3 regions of the Pseudoalteromonas sp. T1lg24 genome follow, and region 3 is predicted to be linked to each of the others. Evidence: predicted binding sites of a transcription regulator. Region 3 holds the regulator's gene; each other region holds the start of a gene.
What was found. The regulator sigma-54, encoded in region 3, starts transcription at its own class of promoters, with help from an activator protein. The targets are predictions, from matches to a motif close to GTTGGCACGNNNNTNGNNT.

Region 1 (3,287 bases), on a different contig from region 3:
CAGGGTCACACATAAATGAATCACCGGTACAAATTTGGCCAACCATTGTTTTAATGCCTTTCGACATTTCAGCAATCGCTTTTTCAGCATTTTCTACAAGTGTTTTATGTGCAATAAACGCTGGTGGCATTTGTGGTACTTGACCCATTTCATAACCAAAAGCAGTAACATCAACATCGTGATGACGCACTTCACTTGAAATAACCACATCGCCAACGTTCAGGCTTTGCTCAAAACCACCTGCAGAACCAGTGTTGATAATGCAATCTGGTGCGAACAACTCAATCATTAGCGTAGTAGCGAGTGCCGAAGCCACTTTACCAATACCAGATTGAACTAAAATAACGTCTTGATCAGCAAGTTGACCTTGGTAAAACGTGAAGCTACCGCGCTCAGTAATTTTAGTGTTTTCAATCGCAGCTTTTAAAATAGCTACTTCTGGCTCCATTGCGCCAATAATACCGATTTTCATAATGGTTACGCCTATTTATAGGGAATAAATAAAATATGGCGGAATTATAGCTAGGTTACTAATAAATTCACAGACAAAATAAAACCCGCAATATGCGGGTTTTTAGCGCGTAAAGAACAACACGCTGTAAAAAATTAAACTTGTGCCAGAGCCGTTGACTGCGACTTTACCTGTGACGGAGACAACACTGCCGTAGGTTTACTGGTTGCTTTTCGAATAGGTGGTTTAGAATTGGTTACTTGTTTACCCAATTTAAATAAAATGGCCTGTCTTACTTCCTGTGGCTTGTAACCTGTTTTAACTTTTATACGAATAAGCGGTACACCGGCAGATTCTAACGCGCCATTTACAAACCAGTCTTTTTTCGCTTTGTGACCATTTTTACTAGCATTATTGACTAAGTCGATTGCTGCAACAATCTTCAAGCTTTCTTTATCCAATAATACGTAATCAAGCTGTTTATTTTGCGCTTTAGCAAGTGCACTGCGACGTGATTTGTCATCGGTGCCAGGTTGAAAATCTAAAATATCAACCAACCTAACGCGACTTACAATTTTGTAGTCAGAGCCAATCGCTTTTTCCAGCAAATTTAAAAACGCCGTTTCTACCTGAGTAAATAACGATTTTTTTTGTGTAAACGGGTAAGGATTTCCCGAATGGGTAAATTTTGACGCAACAAACGCCGCCATAACCACTAACACTAGAATTAATAACGAAACAAGTTCCATAGATACTCCAAATCAAAACTTTGACGCAAACTTTTTCAAAATGAATTAAGCAATAAAAGTGCCAAAACTTTATTACTACATCGATTGGGTTTTATGGGAATTTTGTTGGCTTAACAGCGCTACTACTTGTTACTCGCGCAGATACTGGGTAAAATTCAAGATTCCGTTGTGCTCATTCGAATTTGGGGTTTGCCGACTCGCTCTGTTCGGTATCTAGATTGACGCAATAAAATAACAATAAATGGTGTTACTTATGCGCTTCGCTCGACTTTGCTTGTTTAAAATGACAAATAAAAAAACGTTTAGTAAAAACGTACAAACTTTTGTTAGTTCAATAATCGCAACTTCTTTTGTTGCGTTTACACCCGTGGCGGCTGTTTCGGCTAACACATTGCTTATGCTCTCAGACGACCTTAAGGTTTGCTCCAGTGAAAATCAACGTTTCTGTACTAAAGAGGGTAAAGAATCGTTTTCCGATGATGTAAAACAAAAAGCCATTTTTGATATTACCGATGAAGCACTGTTAAGGGTTTCTGAGTATGCTTGGACCGAACAAGAAGAGTTAAAGAAACAAGTTGCTGATATTCTAAAAGCGGTAAAACCTAAGTTTGAGAACAAAACACTAACTGAGCGCCAGTTTGTACGAGCGCTGCGTGGTGTCTCAATTGAAGTTGGCACAGAAACGGTTTCAGGTCGTGATATTTGGCAGAGTTTGTACGAATTTGAAAAGCGTAACTTATTCGATTTGTTAGAGCAAAAGCAGGCTGAAAGTCGCTCAAAACGCAAAAAAACCGAAGTTAACTGGGCGCAAAGCACAAACTTAGAGGCAACACTTGCTTACCAAAAGTTATTTGATTTAAGTGTTGAAATTTCAGGTCCTAAGCGCAAACCGCGTATTGCTGTAGTAACAGGCACAGATCGCGACCCATATGCACGCGTTGACTATTACCTAGGATTGTTTGAGCAAATAGGTTTTGAAGCGACTTGGTTGCCAATTGATGCAGCAATGCAAACGGCTATCACGGCAAAAGAATATGAAAAGTCGTCTTGCGATAGTCTAGAAGAATTCCAAATAAAGCGTTTGGCGAGCTTTCGCCGTGAAGTACTTTACCCAGATTTATATCGTCAGCAAGTAAGCGAATGTAAAAAGTCGTCGCCATTAATTGACACAATCAAGCGAATGGATGCGATTTATATTGCTGATGGTAGCCCGCTATTAAGTTACCACGCGTTTTACACGCCAACCGGTGCACCTAGTGAATCGCTTACGAAAATCATTGATATGTTTAATAAAAATGAAGTGTTAGTTGCGGTTGAAGGCGGCAGTGTAAATGCGATCACCAATGCTAGAAAACCACTTAGCATTTTGGCGGGCGCTGTTAATGAAATTAATACGATTGTGCCTATGTCTTTCGCATCTGGCCATGACGCATGTAGCTTAGGTGCTGATTGTATTGCACTTGAAAGCGAACGTGACTTTACCGTTGTTGAATCACCAATTCTACCATTACTACCGTTTGGTATTGTTGACACTCAAGTATCGAAACGTGGTAAACAATTACGCGGTCTACATGCGGCGCTATTCAGTGATAATCAGCGTATATTTGGTTTAGATGATAAGACGGCTGTCGTTGTTACCAATCAAGACAATAACCTTGAGCTAGAAGTGATTGGCTCTGGCGGTATGTGGTTGTTTGAAGTAAACAGAGAAAATAATGAAGGTGGTGTACGCGAGTTTACAAGTCACTACTTCACACATGGTGATCATATTGCAATACGCAGCGGTGGCGTTTCGGTGGAGTTCCCAAGTTGGAAGTATGCAACTCAGTTAAATGGGTCTCAGCCACAAGTAACTTCAGCACAGGCGCTATCACGTAACAACTTCTTTAAGTTGAACGAAATGATGTGTCAAACAGGTGCTAAGCAAGCACTTGGTAACGACCGAATTAATGAGCAAGACGTTAGTTTATCAATTGCACAAAGCAGTTCAGCATTGGCACGCTTAGGCGTAGCTAAAGTACGTGGCGGCGAGTTTAGAGTATGTTCGCTTTCGCAAGTTGCAAATAAGCTGACGGTTTCACCAAACC
Region 2 (3,287 bases), on a different contig from region 3:
TTTTATGATCGCAGAGCGATGAATGCGAATAAAGCCAAATGGTGATAGCTGCTGTTCCATTGAAGATAATGTTTGGCGATGTAAAATCGTTCGCTCATCTTGGTTGAGGTGCAATTCAACGTAGTTTCCAGCGCCGCCAACCCAAGAAATTTCATCAGGTGTTAAAAATTTTATTCTACCAGCGTCTTTTAAAACGATTTGCTGGTCATCTAATTGGTTAGATGAAAATCGTTGTACCAGTGAGCTCATCAACTCAAATTGCTGTTTCTCAGGCGCGAGCATTCTGGCTAGCTTATCTAATGTTTTGCCTAAACGAGAATTGACCATAGGCTCTAAAATAAAATCAAACAAATCACATTCAAATGCCTTAGCTGCATCAACACGATTGCTTGATAATAATATGATTTCAGTTGAGTCTGCCAATGATTGAAGTGTAGGCCAATCATGTTCTTGAATAAGCTCATTTTGTACAAAAAGTACTTTGGCACGGGTTTTTTTACAGGCTGCTATTAATTTGGCAAAACAAGACTCAACATTTGTTAGCTTAAAAAGTGAGTTATCGATTTGTTGTGACAGAATGTCTGAGAATGTTGGGTCGTTGTGACCGACGACTAGATTGTATCTATCCATTTTATCCACCTAATTACGATGCCTTTCGTAATTAATATTACGAAACTTGTCGTAATAGTCAACGAATAAATGTAAGTGGATGTAAATAGATTGATTTAAAAGGGTTTTAAAGAAAAGGGCGAAACATTTCGCCCTTACACATATTAATTTTTTAACTGCTCAAGAGCGTGCTCGCCCCAGCCTGTTAGTTGATTATTTTTAAACACAAGCGGCGTACATTCGTCTTTTGTTGTTTTACCGTCAGAGTGAATAGAGTTTGTTGCGTAGTAAAGCACACGATATTCAGTGTCGCTTTGTTTTACTAGCTCAGAAAAATTTGGTGTACCAAGTTTATTGATTACGTGTTGATACTCTTTTCCAATTTCCATATTGGCAATCGCTTTGCGGTTTTTTTCATGGGTTCTTTCCCAGCTAGATGAATAGTCTGATTTGCCTTCGCCGCCTACCGCAACAACACAGCCTGTTAAAAGTGGCAATGTGAGGGCTGATGCTAAAACTAAGTATTTCATAGAAGATCCTTGAATGATATTTCAAATATTATAATTTTCTAGTTATTAGCAGAATTAGTGCCAAAAAATTAAATCAATATTTATCAATTGGTTATTGTTTTATGCGTTTCTGTTTTTGGTGATATTTACGAAATGTTAGTGACTTTGACTAGTTACCATCGTCGTATATTCGTTTCCTTTCAAGGTATTTAAATCGTCGCTTTCTGCGGATATCTATTGTACCTAAATGAACATTTACAAAACTTCAATATTCTACCTATGCTGTTATCTACATTCATTTTCTTATTAATAAAATGAATGCAGATAACGGCATCTTAAAACTTAACACGCCGCAAAATAAAAACTTGCTGAATCAAATAAGTTTGATACATAATAAACTGTATATATAAACAGTGCTTTGTGATTTTGAAAAAATTTATACATATTGATATGGATTGTTTTTATGCAGCAGTCGAAATGCGAGACAATCCAGAGTTGAGAGATAAGCCAATCGCAATTGGCGGTAAACACCGTCGTGGTGTGTTGGCAACGGCAAACTATATTGCGCGTCAATATGGTGTGCGCTCAGCAATGTCTAACTATAAAGCGTTGCAACTGTGTCCAGAATTACTGATTGTTCCCGGCAGAATGGCAGTATACAAAGAAGTGTCTAATCAAATTAGAGAGATTTTCGCCAAATACACAGATCTAATTGAACCGCTTTCTTTAGATGAAGCCTATTTAGATGTAACCGATTGCACACAGCACTCAGGCAGTGCAACACTTATCGCTAATGCGATTCGTGATGAGATTTTTGAAACAACAGGTTTAACGGCGTCGGCGGGAATCGCACCCATTAAATTTGTGGCGAAAATTGCCAGTGATGAAAACAAACCAAATGGCTATTGTTTGATCCCTCCTCATCGGGTGCAAGGGTTTTTAAAAGCGCTTAACCTTAAAAAAATTCCTGGTGTAGGTAAAGTAACCTTAGAGAAATTGAATGCATCAGGTTTGTTTGTTGGTGAAGATGTATTAAACCTCGGTTTAAATCAAATGCAGGTAAAGTTTGGCACTTGGGGTGCTGAGTTATTTAAAAAGTGTAATGGTGAGGTGATAGGCAAAATAAATACATCACGTATTCGAAAGTCACTTTCAGTTGAGCATACCTACGAATATGATAAAACATCGCTAGAACAATGCTTAGCAGAGCTGCCAAAATTAAAAGATGAGCTTGATATAAGGTTGCAAAGTAAAGGGCTATTAAACAAAGTATCTAAGCTTTCGGTAAAAGTTAAGTTTAACGATTTTGTTTCAACAACCGCGGATTACAGCTGCACGCATTTAGATGATGATATTTTTACGCGTTTAATCGAAAAAGCCTACTTACGAGGCGGAAATAAAGGCGTGAGATTACTCGGTTTAGGTGTTGGCTTGTCTGAAAATAGCTACGAACAAGAGCAGCTTGCAATGTTTGAATCTTGATTTTTATAAATTTGCCCTCATATTTAAGCCATCTTTTCTAAACTTACGCGACAACATTGCGCGTATTTATTCGTTCAGTAAGGTTCAAAAATGACTTCACCAAAGGCCCTGCAAGCGGCATCAATTTCAGATTTACCTCAATATGTTGATAGTTTAATTATTATCTCGCCAGACTTGGCATTACTCCCAAATGATTTTCGCGATAGCGTAATGGCTACCGCGCAATTCGATAAGCGCATAGGCCAAAAAGCATTATTGTTGGTGAATGACAATGCACCTGGAAAACGTTTAGTGATTGCACCAACAGGTCCTTTAGAGCGTGACTATGACGATGTGCGTCGTTATTTCGATGCGGCAAAACAAGGTGTACTAGAAGCAAAACAAGCGGGTGCAACAAACCCTGCAATTTTAGTGCTAGGCCAATTAGATGAGCGTTATCAGCAAGCAACAACCGTAGCGTATTTAGGTGCTTGCCAAGCATTATGGCAACCGCTAGAAGCACGTGAATTTCACGGTGCGGCAATTGAACCAATTCAATCTATTACTGTTATTGGCGAATTTGATAGCCACTATGCAAATGCTATTGCACAAGGTCAGTACGCTGCGCGCGACCTTTGCGGTACTGAACCCGAGCGTATGGCACCTCCTAAATTTGCAGAATACTGTGAAAGCTTATTTACCAACAGC
Region 3 (3,287 bases):
CATGATTGTTGGTTTAGTACCGAGCGACAATGGCGTTATTCGTATTGACGATAATGACATTACACTGCAACCAATGCATAGTCGCGCCCGTTTAGGCATAGGCTATTTACCGCAAGAATCGTCGATTTTTAGAAAGCTCACTGTGTATCAAAACATCATGGCGATTCTAGAAACACGCAAAGAACTTAATCGTGTGCAACGCGAAGAAGCGCTCGATGATTTATTAGAAGAATTTAACATTGGCCATATCCGAGATTCACAGGGTATGGCATTGTCGGGTGGTGAACGTCGTCGTGTCGAAATTGCGCGCGCATTAGCCGCAAACCCCAAATTTATCCTGTTAGATGAACCTTTTGCTGGTGTTGATCCTATTTCAGTGATAGATATAAAGAAAATAATTGAGCATTTGAAAAATCGCGGCATTGGCGTGTTAATAACAGACCACAACGTGCGTGAAACCTTAGATGTATGTGAAAAAGCCTACATTGTTTCTCACGGCGAATTAATCGCATCTGGCACGGCTGAAGACGTTTTAAACAACCAAAAAGTACGCGATGTATACCTAGGTGAACAATTCAGACTATAGTAATAGTTATAGGCCTTAAATTTGGAATTGAATTGTTAACTAGCGGCTTGAAATCGAAAGAAGGATTAGAATAACTACATGAAGCAATCTTTACAGCTTCGCCTTGGGCAGCAACTAACAATGACTCCACAATTGCAACAGGCTATTCGCTTGTTGCAGTTGAGTACGTTAGATTTGCAGCAAGAAATTCAAGAAGCGCTTGATGCCAATCCTTTACTTGAAGAAGACATTGACTACAGTGACGATAAACAAAACAACGAAAACACTGAGTCAAACAAAGACGAATCATTAAACGGCGATGATATTGAAGCAGCGCCAAGCCAAAGTGAAATTGAATCAAGCGACGCACTTAGCAACGAGAATATTTCTGAAGATTTAGCTATGGATGTGTCGTGGGACGATTATATCAGCGCCGCACCGGTTTCTGTCAGTAACGCCCCAGCTCCTGACAACGATACTGTGTATCAAGGCTCAACCAGCGAATCATTGCAAGATTACTTAATGTGGCAATTACGCTTAACGCCGTTCAGCGACACCGACGAGATGATCGCAACCACTATTGTTGAAGCGGTAGACGATTCAGGTTATTTAACACAAAGTAGCGAAGAAATTTTAGAAGCGGTACAGCAATCTGACGACCAAGAACAAATTGAACTAGACGAAGTTGAAGCTGTACTTAAACGCGTTCAACTCTTTGATCCTGTTGGTATTGCTGCGCGTTCGTTACAAGAATGTTTATTGATCCAGCTCAATCAGTACGACAAAAATACCCCTTGGCTAAACGAAACAAAGAGCGTAATCTCAAACCATATGGAACTTTTAGGATTACGTGATTATCGTACAATAATGAAGAAGGCTAAACTCAAGGAGCCTGAGTTAAAAGAAGTCTTAACATTAATACATAGCCTTAATCCAAAACCAGCTGAAAGCATCATAAAAGAAGAACCTGAATACGTGGTTCCCGATGTTTCAGTAAAGAAAATTAAAGGACGCTGGCGCGTTGATTTAAACAACGATAGCATGCCAAAGATCCGCGTGAATGAACAATACGCTGCGCTTACTCGCTCGATGAAATCAAGCACTGACAGCCAGTTTATTCGCAACCATTTGCAAGAAGCAAAATGGTTTATTAAAAGCTTAGAAAGTCGCAATGATACTTTATTAAAAGTAGCCAATTGCATTGTTGAACAACAACAGGCATTCTTTGAATATGGTGACGAAGCAATGAAACCTATGGTTTTAAACGACGTTGCCGAAATGGTCGAGATGCATGAGTCGACTATCTCGCGTGTAACAACGCAAAAATACATGCATACACCACGTGGCATTTATGAGCTTAAATACTTTTTTTCAAGCCACGTTAGCACGGAAAATGGGGGTGAGTGTTCATCCACCGCGATTCGAGCACTGATCAAAAAGCTAGTTGCGGCGGAAAATCCTGCTAAACCATTAAGTGATAGCAAGATTACCGACTTACTAGCGGAACAAGGAATTAAAGTGGCGCGACGCACTATCGCAAAATACCGTGAGTCGCTATCCATACCACCGTCTAATCAGCGCAAGAGCCTGATCTAGACCAAATAGAAGGAAAATGCTTATGCAATTAAACTTAACAGGTCGTCACGTAGAAATTACTGATTCTTTAAGAGACTATGTCACTAACAAATTTGCAAAACTAGAGAGGCATTTTGATCATATAAATAACGTGCACGTTATTCTAGATATTGAAAAACTATCACAAAAAGCAGAAGCTACTATGCATGTTAACGGTGGCGAATTGTTTGCCTCTACCGAGCATCAAGATATGTATGCAGCAATCGATGGCCTGGTCGACAAACTAGACCGCCAAGTAATTAAGCACAAAGAGAAACTTTCTCGCCACTAAAATGAAATTAACCGATATTATTGCTGAGGACTGCGCTAAAACCGCGGTCCTTTTTAATAGCAAAAAAAGACTGTTTGAATTTATTAGCGACCTTGCCCATCAGCAAGCCCCTGATATTACTTCTCAAGAGTTTCTTGAAGCCTTACTGCAACGCGAAAAGCTAGGTAGCACGGGTATTGGTAAAGGCCTCGCCATTCCTCATGGCCGCATTGATGGCCTACAAAATACCATTGGCTTTTTAATTGTAAATCAGTCACCTATTCCGTTTGATGCCATTGACGATAAAGACGTTGATATTTTTATCGTACTGCTCATACCAGAACAAAAGTGCCAGCAACATTTGCAGACTTTAGCCACCATCGCTGATAAACTAAAAGATAAGCAGTTTTGCCGTCAACTACGTCACGCTGAAAATAATCATCAGCTATATCAAATCATTAGTAGTGAGGCGAGTTAACTAAGGGAGATGTAAGTGCAACTTATTTTAGTCAGTGGTCGTTCTGGTTCAGGAAAAACAGTCGCACTCAGAGTATTGGAAGATCTCGGGTATTATGTTGTTGACAATATTCCTGTTAATTTATTGCCTTCGTTGATCCGCTCAGTTTCAGATAAATACGACAAAATTGCAGTGAGTGTTGATGCTCGCAATATGACTAAAGAGCCAGAGGAAATAGAAGAAGTACTCGACTATTTACCTGGTTTTGCAACACCAACCTTATTTTACCTTGATAGCGATGACAGCACGCTAATTAAGCGCTTTTCAGAGACGCGCCGCTTGCATCCGTTATCACTGAATAATATCTCCCTTGAAGAAGC

Region 1: C2M30_RS11980 (DUF2726 domain-containing protein) is a predicted target of sigma-54. The motif match lies at 1,248-1,266, and genes of this name have one in related genera.
Region 2: C2M30_RS02340 (DUF3192 domain-containing protein) is a predicted target of sigma-54. The motif match lies at 1,186-1,204, and genes of this name have one in related genera.

The regions. Positions count from the first base shown of each region.
Region 1 is NZ_PQCB01000018.1:235,816-239,102, reverse strand. It holds gene mtnN (5'-methylthioadenosine/S-adenosylhomocysteine nucleosidase) at 1-472, opposite strand, end outside; gene C2M30_RS11980 (DUF2726 domain-containing protein) at 607-1,200, opposite strand; gene C2M30_RS11975 (hypothetical protein) at 1,484-3,287, shown strand, end outside.
Region 2 is NZ_PQCB01000004.1:225,035-228,321, forward strand. It holds gene C2M30_RS02335 (LytR/AlgR family response regulator transcription factor) at 1-630, opposite strand, end outside; gene C2M30_RS02340 (DUF3192 domain-containing protein) at 774-1,139, opposite strand; gene dinB (DNA polymerase IV) at 1,545-2,600, shown strand; gene C2M30_RS02350 (M17 family metallopeptidase) at 2,691-3,287, shown strand, end outside.
Region 3 is NZ_PQCB01000034.1:322,510-325,796, reverse strand. It holds gene lptB (LPS export ABC transporter ATP-binding protein) at 1-586, shown strand, start outside; gene C2M30_RS20965 (RNA polymerase factor sigma-54) at 665-2,161, shown strand; gene hpf (ribosome hibernation promoting factor) at 2,184-2,471, shown strand; gene ptsN (PTS IIA-like nitrogen regulatory protein PtsN) at 2,473-2,928, shown strand; gene rapZ (RNase adapter RapZ) at 2,944-3,287, shown strand, end outside.